Regions from separate parts of the Aquibium microcysteis genome, predicted to be linked through region 3. Evidence: predicted binding sites of a transcription regulator. Region 3 holds the regulator's gene; each other region holds the start of a gene.

What was found. Region 3 encodes PhoB, which activates phosphate uptake and scavenging genes when phosphate is short. Its sites were predicted from a motif close to TGTCATNNANCTGTCAT; they were not measured.
Region 1: IAI54_RS18845 (DUF2794 domain-containing protein) is a predicted target of PhoB. The motif match lies at 2,135-2,151, and genes of this name have one in related genera.
Region 2: IAI54_RS07310 (UDP-2,3-diacylglucosamine diphosphatase) is a predicted target of PhoB. The motif match lies at 1,406-1,422, and genes of this name have one in related genera.
Region 4: IAI54_RS28130 (PhoX family protein) is a predicted target of PhoB. The motif match lies at 1,477-1,493, and genes of this name have one in related genera.

Annotation. Positions count from the first base shown of each region.
Region 1 is NZ_CP061080.1:4,041,220-4,044,435, reverse strand. It holds gene acnA (aconitate hydratase AcnA) at 1-114, shown strand, start outside; gene IAI54_RS18855 (ceramidase domain-containing protein) at 182-877, opposite strand; gene IAI54_RS18850 (DUF1223 domain-containing protein) at 1,017-1,778, shown strand; gene IAI54_RS18845 (DUF2794 domain-containing protein) at 2,165-2,551, shown strand; gene IAI54_RS18840 (GNAT family N-acetyltransferase) at 2,560-3,129, opposite strand.
Region 2 is NZ_CP061080.1:1,599,071-1,602,286, forward strand. It holds gene IAI54_RS07305 (MFS transporter) at 1-412, opposite strand, end outside; gene IAI54_RS07310 (UDP-2,3-diacylglucosamine diphosphatase) at 541-1,359, opposite strand; gene IAI54_RS07315 (SDR family oxidoreductase) at 1,477-2,256, shown strand; gene IAI54_RS07320 (fumarylacetoacetate hydrolase family protein) at 2,288-3,130, shown strand.
Region 3 is NZ_CP061080.1:3,737,070-3,740,285, reverse strand. It holds gene pstB (phosphate ABC transporter ATP-binding protein PstB) at 1-556, shown strand, start outside; gene phoU (phosphate signaling complex protein PhoU) at 585-1,292, shown strand; gene phoB (phosphate regulon transcriptional regulator PhoB) at 1,307-1,996, shown strand; gene IAI54_RS17385 (MbcA/ParS/Xre antitoxin family protein) at 2,070-2,456, shown strand; partial or broken gene IAI54_RS17380 (RES family NAD+ phosphorylase) at 2,453-2,969, shown strand; gene IAI54_RS17375 (vanadium-dependent haloperoxidase) at 3,072-3,216, shown strand, end outside.
Region 4 is NZ_CP061080.1:5,977,099-5,980,314, forward strand. It holds gene IAI54_RS28130 (PhoX family protein) at 1-1,410, opposite strand, end outside; gene IAI54_RS28135 (MFS transporter) at 1,519-2,757, opposite strand; gene IAI54_RS28140 (MarR family winged helix-turn-helix transcriptional regulator) at 2,983-3,216, shown strand, end outside.

The DNA of each region.
Region 1 (3,216 bases), 300 kb from region 3:
GACGGATCGACGCGCGAAGTGCCGATCGTCTGCCGCATCGATACGCTGGACGAGCTCGACTACTACCGGAACGGCGGCATCCTGCAGTACGTGCTGCGCGATCTCGCGGCCTGACCGGCCGAAACGTCGGGACCATCGCGGCCGCCGGGAGCAATCCCGGCGGCCTTTTCTTGTGCTGCGGTCAGGCTGCAGCCGGCACGCGGTCGGCGGCAGGGCTGCCGCCCGGCCGGCCGTAGCGGGCGACCGAGGCGAGCAGCACGCCGAGCATCAGCCCGTTCAGCAGGTGCCAGAGGAAATGCGTGCCGATCGGCAAAGCCTCGCACAGGGCGGCGTCCACCGAGCGGAAGGCCGCCGAGACGACGAAGATCGCGGCGGCGGCGAGGTCGTACCATCCGGCCGGGTGGCCCCTCAGCACCAGCAGGACGCCGAAGAAGGCGAGCGCCAGGAAGGCCGGCAGGTAGCCCGACGTGCCGTTGCTCGCCTCCCGCACCCCGTCCGGCAGCGCCGCGGTCAGAACTGCGGCCACCGCATAGAAGGCGACGAAGGCGAAGAGGGTCGCCGGGCGCGACAGGCCGACGAACCGGCGCAGGTTGAAGACGGTCAGCGCCAGGGTGAAGACGGCGATGGGCACCACGTCCATCCACACGGTCAGCACGTTGGCGAAGGTGTGGAACAGCGCCGACCCGACGCCGATGGCGATCACCCACCAGGCCAGCACCTCGGCGAACGCGCCGGCACGGTGCCGCCGAACCTCGCGGAGCCCCCACAGGCCGGCCAGGATGAAGGCGAGGTTGGAGACCGCGTTGAGCGGTTCCGACCAGATTTCCGGGCCGGTTCGCTCGCAGTAGGAATCGATAGCCGTGAGAAGCGTTTCCATCCGGTCCTCGCCACGTGCGGGCGCAGTATGCCCGATCATCGTCTCACCGCAACGTGACTTCCTGTTGAACTTGCCCGCCGACTATTGTCTGAATGCGCTGGAACGGGACAGCGATCGTCCCGGAAGCACCGAGATCGACATGACACTCAGCCGTCGCCTCAGGCTGGCGCTTGCCGCCGCCACCCTGCTCGTCACGCATTCCGCAGCAGCGGAGGCTGGCGAGAGGCAGCGCGGCGTCGTCGAGCTCTTCACCAGCCAGGGCTGCAGTTCCTGCCCGCCGGCCGACGCCAATCTCGCCGGCTACGCCCAGCGCGACGACGTGATCGCGCTCGCCTATCACGTCGACTACTGGGACTATCTCGGCTGGAGCGACACACTGGCGAGCCCGGAGAACACGCAACGCCAGCGCGATTATGCGACGGCGCTGGGAAACCGCACCGTCTACACGCCGCAGGTGATCGTCAACGGCATGGCCCACCGCAACGGCGCCGACGGACCGGCCATCGAGCGGCTGCTCGCGGAGACGACGTCGCAGTCGATGCAGGTCGACGTGTCGATCCGCAAGAGTGACGACAGCATCGTCATCGAAGCGAGGGAGGGCGCGCCCGGAACCGCTGCCGCGGTCAAGGCGAACCTGCTCCTCGTGTTCTTCGAAGCGAAGACGGTGGTGAAGATCCTGCGTGGCGAGAATGCCGGCCGCGATGTCGTCTACTGGAATGCGGTGACCGGCATCCAGGCCGCCGGCATGTGGCACGGCGAGGATCTTCGTCTCGAGATCCCGATGAGCGAGGTTCGGCGCAAGGGCTCCGGCGGCTGCGCGGCGCTGCTCCAGACGCTCGGAAAGGACGGCACGCCGGGCCGGATCATCGGTGCTGCCGTCCTCAGGAACCCCGGCATGTAGCCTGGAAGAGGGCGGGCCCGTCGGCCAGAGCGCCCGAAAATGGGTTGTTGCCGAGTGGTTCGGCCCGACGAGGGCACCGTGGGCGGGGGGCTTGGGGGTTACGGAACCACCGCCGAACCGAACCGTCTCAGGCAACGATCGGATGTTCGCCCCGCATTGGGGCTGCAAGCGGGACAATTCGGGGCGGGAATGTGGCGGTCGATCACCAATTCGGTCCCTGTGTCCTCCAACGTGACCGAAGGTCCCCCAGTCCTCTCTTGCATCCGGAGAAGCGGCTTCCCAGAGCGGAGGGACGCCATGCGCCGGTCGTTCGGCGCAGGGGTTGAAATCGAGCACCGAAAGGGCAAACTTCGTCCTGTCGCAGAACTGTCATGGAAGGGTGCCGCATGGTCGATCGCGCGAACGGGTCGGAGGACGGCGAGGGGTCCGCGATGCTGATCCCGCTGCAGGCCGTCCGCCGCGAGCGGGAGGCTGTTGCGGTGACCTTCGACAGGCGGGAGCTCGACCAGATCCTGCGCATCTACGGGCGCATGGTGGCTGCCAACGAGTGGCGCGACTATGCGATCGACCACCTGCAGGACCGGGCGGTGTTCTCCGTCTTCCGCCGCACCAGCGAGGTGCCGCTGTTCCAGATCGTCAAGGACCCCAAGCTCGCACGCAAGCAGGGCGCCTATTCGGTGGTCGCCGCCAGCGGCCAGATCCTCAAGCGCGGGCACGAACTTGCCCGCGTGCTCAACGTCTTCGAACCGACGCTGCGGCTGGTCGGCGCCTGACCACGCGGCTATCTGCCCGCGGCAAAACTGCGCTCGGGCAGGGAGAGCGGGTCGGGCGGCGCCGTCGTGCCGCCGTTGAGCGACAGCTGCATGAAGACCGTGTCCAGCCAGCGGCCGTGCTTGTAGCCCGAGCCTTCGAGCAACCCGGCATGGCGGAAGCCGGTCGCTTCGTGCAGCCGCACGGATGCCTGGTTGCGCGCGCCGTCGCCGATGACGGCGACCAGCTGGCGGAAGCCGAGCCGCGTGCATTCCCCGATCAGCGCCGACAAGAGCAGACGCCCGGTCCCGCGGCCCTGCGCGGCCGGGGCGAGGTAGATCGAATCCTCCACCATGAAGCGATAGGCGCGGCGCGGGCGGAAGGGTCCGGCATAGGCATAGCCGACGACGCCGTCCGGCGACTCGGCCACGAGATAGGGAAAGGAACCGGCGGCGAGCGCGTCGAAACGGGCGGCCATCTCCGCCTCGGAGGGCGGGTCGAGTTCGTAGCTCGCGGTGCCGGTCGTCACGGCGTGGGCGTAGATGACCGTGATGGCCGGAACGTCGGCGCGCGATGCGGGACGGACTGCGATGAGGCTCATGGGCTTTCGGACAGGCGTGTCGACGGCCAAATGTGACGCGGAAGGACCCCCGACGAAAAGGGGCGGCCCGAAGGCCGCCCCCGACAT
Region 2 (3,216 bases), 2.1 Mb from region 3:
CGTAGCGGCGCACGCCCGAGAGCGCCAGCGAATCGGCGAGCGGCCCGTGCGGGCTCCAGACGACGATGAGGGCGAGAGAGACCGCGAGCACGAAGGCCGCATCGCCCGGCAGGAAGTAGCCGAGCGACAGGAGAAGGGCGGCGGCGGCCACGCCGATCAGCACGTTCGCCCGCTCCGGCGCCCGGTCGGCCAGCATGGTGACGAGCGGCGCGGCGACGATGCGCACGAAGATCGGCATCGACAGGATCATCGCCACTTCGCTGGCGGTAAACCCGCGGTCGGCGAGCCAGAGCGGGAAATAGGGCAAATGGATGCCCATGGGCAGGAACATCGCGCCGAACAGCAGCGACATGCGCAGTTCGTAGCGTGGCGGCTTGACGGCTTGTTCCGGCGAGAGCGGCGGCAGTTGCATGGTGGAGCTTCGCTTGTGAGGCCGCCCGGATCGGCCCGCGGGCCGGCAGCACGACCTCCCCTAGCATGCGTGTCCGGCAGTGCGAAGCAGCCGCCCCGCAGCTTGCGGTTGGTGCAGCCGCCCGCGGCTCAGGCCGCTTCGGCGGACCTGGAGGCGGCCAGCGCGACTGCCGGCTCGGTTGCCTCGCCCTCGGCTTCCGTCACCTTGGCCCAGGTGAGGATCTCGAAGCTGCCGTCATGGCGTTCCGCCACCGCCGTGCAGCTTTCCACCCAGTCGCCGGTGTTGATGTAGTCGACGTCACCGAAGCGCTCGATCGCGGCATGGTGGATGTGGCCGCAGATGATGCCGTCGACGCGGGAGCGCCGCGCTTCCTCGGCCACGACCTGCTGGAAAGAGCCGATGAAGTTGACCGCGCGCTTCACCTTGACCTTGGCCCAGGAGGAGAAGGACCAGTAGGGCATGCCGAGCCTGCGGCGCACGAGATGGACGGCCCGGTTCACCAGGATCGCGACGTCGTAGGCCTTGTCGCCGAGAGTGGCGAGCCAGCGGACGTTGTGGACGATCGCGTCGAACTGGTCGCCGTGGATGACCAGGAAGCGGCGGCCGTCGGCGGCTTCGTGGATGGCGCGGTCGGCAACCACGATGCCGCCGAAATGCACGCCCTGGAAGCCGCGCAGGAATTCGTCGTGGTTGCCGGCGATGTAGATGATCTCGGCCCCCTTGCGCGCCTTGCGCAGGAGCTTCTGGACGACGTCGTTGTGGGCCTGCGGCCAGTGCCAGGAACGCCTGAGCCGCCAGCCGTCGACGATGTCGCCGACCAGATAGATCGTCTCCGCTTCGTGGAAGCGCAGGAAATCGATCAGGAACTCGGCCTTGGCGGGCTTCGACCCCAGATGCACGTCGGACAGGAACAGCGTACGGAAATGGCGTGTCGGCTCGCTATTCATCGTCTGATCCAGGCTCCGGCTGCGCCAGAGCCAAGACACGATTCATGTCACAGGCTTATGACGGTTGTGGATTCCGGCGACCGCCGCTAGACCGTTCGCACGAACGGAGGAACGGCAATGGATCTCGGCATCAAGGGTCGCAAGGCCATCGTGTGCGCCTCGAGCAGGGGCCTGGGACGTGCCTGCGCGGCCGCACTGGCCGAGGCCGGCTGCGATCTCGTGCTCAACGGCCGCAACACCGATGCGCTGGCGGCGACCGCACGCGAATTGCGCGAGCGCTACGGCGTCGCCGTCGAGGAGGTCGCGGGCGACGTCTCGGCGCCGCAGGTGCAGAAGGCGCTGCTCACCGCCTGCCCTGCCCCCGACATCCTGGTCAACAACAATGGCGGCCCGCCGCTGAAGGATTTCCGCCAGCTCGACCGCGCGGCCATGCTCGACGGCGTCACCCAGAACATGGTCACGCCGATCGAGCTGATACAGGCCGTCCTCGACGGCATGGCCGAGCGCGGCTTCGGCCGCATCGTCAACATCACCTCGCTGTCGGTCTACCAGCCCATCCCCGGGCTCGACCTGTCGTCGGGCGCGCGTGCCGGCCTGACCGCCTTCCTCGCCGGCATCGCCCGCACGGTGGCGGACCGCAACGTCACCATCAACGCCATCCTGCCCGGCAAGTTCGACACCGACCGCATCCGCAAGACCGTCGTCTACGCGGCCGAGAAATCGGGCCTGAGCCTCGAGGAGCAGACGAAGCGCACCGCGCAGGCCATCCCCGCCGGCCGGCTCGGACGGCCCGAGGAATTCGGCCGCACTTGCGCCTTCCTGTGCTCCGCCCATGCCGGCTACATCACCGGCCAGAACGTCATCCTGGACGGCGGCCTGTTCAACAGCGCCTTCTGAATCCCTGTCGCACCCTTCCCCGGAGGAACCCTTGAAGCTCGTCAGATTCGGCCCCGCGGGCCACGAGAAGCCCGGCATCGTCGATGCCGGCGGCATTATCCGCGACGTCTCCTCCATCGTGGCCGATTTCGGCCCGGAGACGATCTCGCCTGCCCTGAAGGACAAGCTCGCCGGGATCGACCCGGCGTCGCTGCCGGCCGCGCCCGAAGGTGCGCGCATCGGCGCGCCGGTGAGCCGCATCGGCCACTTCATCGCCATCGGTCTCAACTATGCCGATCACGCCGCCGAAACAGGCGCGCCGATCCCCAAGGAGCCGATCGTCTTCTCCAAGGCGCCGAGCTGCCTGTCGGGGCCCAACGACGACGTCCTGATGCCGAAGGGCTCGGTCAAGCTCGACTGGGAGGTCGAACTGGCCATCGTCATCGGCGAGCGCTGCGACTACGTCTCGAAGGAGGATGCGCTGTCGAAGGTGTTCGGCTACGCGCTCTGCAACGACGTGTCGGAGCGCGAATACCAGGCCGAGCGCGGCGGCCAGTGGATCAAGGGCAAGAGCGCGCCGACCTTCGGCCCGCTCGGCCCCTGGATCGTCACCGCCGACGAGATCCCCGATCCGCAGGCGCTGTCGATGTTCCTCGACGTGAACGGGCAGCGCGCCCAGACCGGCTCGACGGCGACGATGATCTTCACTTGCGCCGAGATCGTCTCCTACCTCTCGGAATTCATGGTGCTGGAACCCGGCGACGTCATCACCACCGGCACGCCGCCCGGCGTCGGCCTCGGCATGAAGCCGCCGCGCTTCCTGAAGGCCGGCGACACGATGCATCTCGGCATCGAGGGGCTGGGCGAGCAGCGCCAGACGGTCATCACGCGGTAGGCGGCGCCGGCCGCGTCGCGAGCGCTCCCGGCGGTCTCGACGCGGCATCTCGGCCGGTCTAGGCTCGCGCATCCTCTCCTGCGCGA
Region 3 (3,216 bases):
CGACCAGGAGGACGTCTACGATCCCTCGATCGACGTGGTGGAGCTTCGCGCCCGCGTCGGCATGGTGTTCCAGAAGCCGAACCCCTTCCCGAAATCGATATACGATAACGTCGCCTACGGTCCGCGCATCCACGGCCTGACGAAGTCGAAGACCGAGTTGGACGAGGTGGTCGAGAAGAGCCTGCGCAAGGCTGCGATCTGGGAAGAGGTGAAGGACCGCCTCTCGGAATCCGGCACCGGCCTGTCCGGCGGACAACAGCAGCGCCTGTGCATCGCCCGCGCCATCGCGGTGTCGCCCGAAGTCATCCTGATGGACGAACCCTGCTCGGCGCTCGATCCGATCGCCACCGCCAAGGTCGAGGAACTGATCGACGAGCTGCGCCAGAACTACACGATCGTCATCGTCACCCATTCCATGCAGCAGGCGGCCCGCGTGTCGCAGCGCACGGCGATGTTCCACATCGGCTATCTCGTCGAGGAGGGGCCGACCGACAAGATGTTCACCAACCCCGACGACAAGCGCACCCAGGACTACATCACCGGCCGCTTCGGCTGACGCCGGTCCAGACAGACGAGGACAGATCATGGGTGAGCACACCGTTGCCTCCTTCGACCAGGAACTGGAATCCATCGACCGGCTGATCCGCGAGATGGGGGCGCTGTCGGCCACGATGGTCGCCGACGCCACCCGCGCGCTGCTGTCGTCGGACAATGCCCTGGCGCAGCGCGTCATATCCGACGATGCGATCATGGACGCCAAGCAGCGCGAGATCGACGAGCAGGCGATCACGCTGATCGCCCGGCGCCAGCCGATGGCGCAGGATCTGCGCGCCGTCGTCTCGGCCATCCGCATGGCGTCCGACCTCGAGCGCGTCGGCGATCTCGCCAAGAACATCGCCAAACGGGTCGGCGCGGTCGGCCAGTCGGCGACGCCCAAGCCGCTGTCGCACTCCATCGATGCGATGGCCGCGCTGGTGCACGACCAGGTCGGCGGCGTGGTCGCGCTCTATGCCGAGCGCCGCGCCGAGGCACTGCCGGCACTGCGCGCCGATGACGAGAAGATCGACATCCAGTACACGGCGATCTTCCGCGAACTCCTCACCTACATGATGGAGGATCCGCGCAACATCACCGCCTGCACGCATCTCCTGTTCTGCGCCAAGAACCTCGAGCGCATCGGCGACCACGTGACCAACATCGCCGAGAACGCCTATTATGTCATGACGGGCCGGCAGCTGCCGATGGCCCGCCCGCGCGTCGACGAGACGGCCGTCTCCGACGCCACGGCCTGAAGGACGAACGATAGATGATCGCCGCCAAGGTGATGGTCGTTGAGGACGAGGAGCCGCTCTGCGTCCTCCTGAAATACAATCTCGAAGCCGAGGGCTACCAGGTCGAGATCATCACGCGCGGCGACGAGGCCGAGATCCGGCTGCAGGAGAGCGTGCCCGACCTTTTGGTGCTCGACTGGATGGTGCCCGGCATCTCCGGCATCGAGCTGTGTCGGCGCCTGCGCGTGCGGCCGGAAACCGAGCGCCTGCCGATCATCATGCTGACGGCGCGCGGCGAGGAGAGCGACCGGGTCCGCGGCCTCTCGACCGGCGCGGACGACTATCTGGTCAAGCCCTTCTCGACGCCCGAGTTCGTCGCCCGCGTCCGCGCGCTGCTGCGCCGGGCCAAGCCCGAGGTGCTGTCCTCCGTGCTCAAGGTCGGCGACATCGTGCTCGACCGCGAGGCGCACCGGGTCTACCGGCGCAAGGCCGAGATCAAGCTCGGCCCGACCGAGTTCCGCCTGCTCGAGTTCCTGATGCAGCATCCCGGCCGCGTCTTCTCGCGCGGGCAACTGCTCGACAACGTCTGGGGCGAGACGATCTACATCGACGAGCGCACCGTCGACGTCCATGTCGGCCGCCTGCGCAAGGCCGTGAACAACGGCCGCATGCCCGACGTCATCCGCACCATCCGCGGCTCCGGCTACGCCATCCGCGAGGCGTGACGCGGGAGGTTCGCTTGGGGTCCAGTCGGTATTGCCCTATCTTCTGTCTCGTACGCAGGCAGGAGAGCAGGCAATGAATGTCATTTCAGTCTTGCCGCACGATGCGGCTCTGATAGCCCATGTCTCTGATGGGACCGGCCTTATCCTGGTCGATCGGATTACAGACAGTTTCGGGATGTCCAAGTCGCAGTTGGCGGAAACCGCTGGGATTGCGTCGGAATCCATCTTCAAGTCAGCCCGCAGTCGCTCGCGAAAGACGCAGTCCCGGCTTCGTGAGATGCTCGAAATCCTAGGACGCGTGGAAGAATGGTCCGGCGGACCCAAACAGGCCATGTCCTGGTACAGGGCACAGCCGATTCCCGCATTCGGTGGACGAACGGCTGAGTCTCTCGTCAAGGAAGGGCGCGCCACCGCGGTGCGCGAATACCTCGATCACGTCGCGCTCGGCGGCTTTGCGTGAGATTTCGCGGGGTCTGCTTCCGCGCCCATGATCCTCGCTGGTCGTTCAAGCCGATTTCCGGCGATGGGGCCGCGATCCGGGGTGGACGGTTCAATCCGCAAGGCGTGCCTGCCCTCTATCTGTCCCTCGAAATCGTTACCGCGATAAAAGAAGTCAGCCATGGGCTCGCGCGCCGGATCGATCCTCTGGTGCTTTGTTCCTATGACGTTGATTGCGACGGGATCGTCGATCTTCGCACCGACGAAGCGGCGTTCCAACGCCGTGTCGATCGACGACATGGCTTGCGGCTGGATGGAATTGACCACACGTGGTCGCCGTCCACCCTCATGGGCGATCTATGACCGTCTTTCGTTCGAAGGCGTGTCTGGCATTCTCGTTCCCAGTTTCGCCATCGGAGCCGATGGTCGCGATGCAGATCTGGTCCTCTGGAAATGGGGCCGCGCCCATCCCCATCGGGTCGACGTCTTCGATCCCAGCGGGCGGCTCCCGAAGAACCAGCTCTCCTGGGACTGATCGTTCGACCGCGGCGCAGCCGCCCATTGCCCTTGTTCTCCGCGACCAGGCCATGCTTACTTCGCCAAGCGGTCATTCGTGGCCGGTGGGGAGGAGATGTCGATGCGGTCTTTGTACAAGGTCCTGGCGCCGATAGCGGTTACGCTTCTCGTGCTCCTTCTTCCCAATTTCGGCCCGGCTGCCCGCGCAGACGACCGCTCGGCCGTCGATCCGATCCGCGACTGGTATCGCCTCACCCTCGAACTCG
Region 4 (3,216 bases), 2.2 Mb from region 3:
CGGCTGCACGTCCTCCGGCCGGTCCATCCTGGTCGCGCCGAGCACGTCGCCGGCCCGCCGCGCCTCGATCAGCACGTCGGCCTGGTCCCTGAAGCCGTTTTCCGCCGTCAGCGGACCCTCGCCATGGACGAGCGGCAGCCATTCCATGGTGCCGTCGGCGTCGAAGCGCGCCACGTAGAGCGTGCCCTGGTCGAGCAGGTCCATGTTCGCCGCGCGGTCGGCCGCGTCGTAGGTTCCGGCGGTGACGAACTTGTAGACATAGTCGAAGCGCTCGTCGTCGCCGCAGTAGATCACCACGCGGCCGTCCTTGTTGACGATCGACTCGGCGCCCTCGTGCTTGGTGCGGCCGAGCGCGGTGCGCTTCTTCGGCGTCGAACCGGCGTCGAACGGATCGACCTCGACGATCCAGCCGAAGCGGTTCGGCTCGTTCGGCTCCCTGGCGACGTCGAACCGCTCGTGCACCGTGCCCCAGACGTACCAGCCCGACGGAACGCCGTAGCGCTTGTAGGCGGCCGCCTGCGGATCGTTCTCGGCGACCTCGCCGATGAAGTAGCCGTGGAAGTTCTCCTCGGCCATCAGATAGGTGCCCCAGGGCGTCACGCCGCCGGCGCAGTTGTTGAGCGTGCCGAGCACCTGCGTTCCCGAGGGATCGGCCTTGGTCTTCACGCGGTCGCTGCCGGCCACCGGGCCCGTCAGCATCATCGGCGTCTCGACGGTGATGCGGCGGTTGTAGGCGCTGTCGAGCACCGGCGCCCACTTGCCGCCGGTCCTGGCGATCTCGATGACCGTGCCGCCATGCGCCATCATCTCGATGCCGATGAGTTCGGGCGTGTATTCGCCCATCTTCACCTTCTGGACTTCCTTCTTGACCCCGTCCTTCTCCTCGACCTCGGTCACCACCGTCGCCCAGGCCGGGAACATCAGTTCGGCATTGGTGTATTCGTGGTTGACCACCAGCAGGCCGCGCTCGCTCGAGCCGTCGAGCGGGATGAAGCCGATGTAGTCGTTGTTGTAGCCGAACTGCCGCGCCTGCGCCGCGGCGGTCTGGTTCATCGGGTCGAAGTCGGGCGAATCGGCGAACACCTTGTCGCCCCAGCGCAGCAGGATCTCGGCGTCGTAGCCGGCCGCCACGTGGTGCATCTCGTCGACGCCCGCCTCGACCTCGTCGAACGAGAAGGCGCTCGCGCCGGCCGCCTTCGCCTCGTCGGCGGCGATGAGCGCCAACGGGCTGACGGTCGTGGCGATGGCGGCGACGCCGAGCGAACCGGCGAGGAAGCCGCGGCGCGAGTAGCGCCGGTTGATGACGTCGCCGATCGTCGGATTGGCGCTGGCATTGCGGCCGATGTCTTCGGACTCCTCGCGGACCTGCGTCGGGGTGAGGAATTCCTCTGGGTTGGCGCGTTCGTTCATCCCTGCCTCCTGGGGTTGGTGAGAAGCTCTGCGGAGGCACGCCTACGGGCGCTCTGTTTCACCCGTGTGACGGTTCGGTGAAGGCCGCACGGAACCCGGTCCCCGGGGTCACTCCGCCGCAGCCAGCGCCGGCCGCGCCACCGGCGCCTCGCGGATCGGCCAGTGCACCACCGCCGCGAACAGGCCGAGCGCGACGCCCAGCCACCACACGGGGTCGTAGGAGCCGAAGAGATCGTAGAGGTAGCCGCCGAGCCACACGCCGAGGAACGAGCCGATCTGGTGCGACAGGAACACCAGCCCGCCGAGCATCCCGAGATGCCGCGTGCCGAACATGATCGCCACCAGCGCATTGGTCGGCGGCACGGTCGACAGCCACAACAGTCCCATGACGACGGCGAAGACGATGACGCTCGCGGGCGTCTGTGGCAGGACCAGGAAGGCCGTCACGACGATCGACCGGCCGATGTAGATCCAGACCAGGAACATCGGCTTGGAATAGCGCTGGCCGATGACGCCCGAGGCCAGAGAGCCGATGATGTTGAAGAAGCCGATCAGTGCCAGCGCGATCACGGCATAGCGCGCCTGGATGCCGATGTCGGCGATGTAGGCGGGGAAATGCGCGGTGATGAAGGCCACCTGGAAGCCGCAGACGAAGAAGCCGGAGACCAGGAGCAGGTAGCTCCTGTGCCCGACGGCCTCGCGCAGCGCCTCGCCGGCCGTCTGCGCGATGTCGGTCTGGCGCTGCGACCCCGAGCTGGAATTGCCGCGCAGCGGGATCGCCAGCACCGGGAGGATCAGCATCATCGCCGACATCACCAGAAGCGAATCGTACCAGCCATAGGCGTCGATCAGCCCCTGGCTCAGCGGCGCGAAGATGAACATGCCGGCCGATCCCGCGGCCGTGCCGATGCCGAAGGCGAGGCTGCGCCTTTCCGGCGCCACGTTCCGCGCGAAGGCGGCGAGCACGATGCCGAACGAACCCGACGCGATGCCGAGCCCCACCAGCACGCCGCCGCCGATATGCAGGCCCATCGCGCTCTCGGCATTGGCCATGACCGCGAGGCCGGTCGCGTACATGACGCCCGACAGCGCCAGCACCCGCCAGGTGCCGAACCGGTCGGCCAGCGCGCCGAAGAACGGCGTGCCGAGGCCCCAGGCGAGGTTCTGGAACGCCATCGCCAGGCCGAAGGTGGTGCGGTCCCAGCCCTTATCGGCCAGCATCGGCAGCTGGAAGAAGCCCATCGCCGAGCGCGGGCCGAAGGTCAGCGCCGCGATCAGGCCGCCGCACAGGATGATGAGCCAGGGCAGGCTCGGGACGTCGCGTGCGGTCTTGGCTGCCTGCGGCATGGGGAAGCTCTCCATTCGTCCGTTGTCTACTGCATCAGTCCCGCGGCCGAAAAACGAATAGTTCGACGCCGACCGTTCAATTTCGCTGATGATGATGGCCTCGCGACCGTTTCAGCACCCCGCGCGAACGAGGGTGTCGCCGGATCGCATCATGCGCGGCTTGCCTTGCACCCAAGATGCTTGCATACAAGATATCAGCACGCAAGCGGATCGGATTGGGCCAGAATGGAGCGGATCGAGGATTGCATCAGCTTCCTGCTCGGCAAGGCCACGCAGCAGGTGGCCCGTCGCTCGCGGGACGCGCTGGCAGCGCACGGGGTCACCCCCGTCCAGTTCGCCGCCCTGCACATATTGTCGGAACGGGACGGGCTGAGCTGCGCCGAGATGGGCGCCCGCCTCCTGCTCGACAGCGCCACCATGACCGGCATCGTCGACCGGCTGGAGACCGCCGGCCTCGTC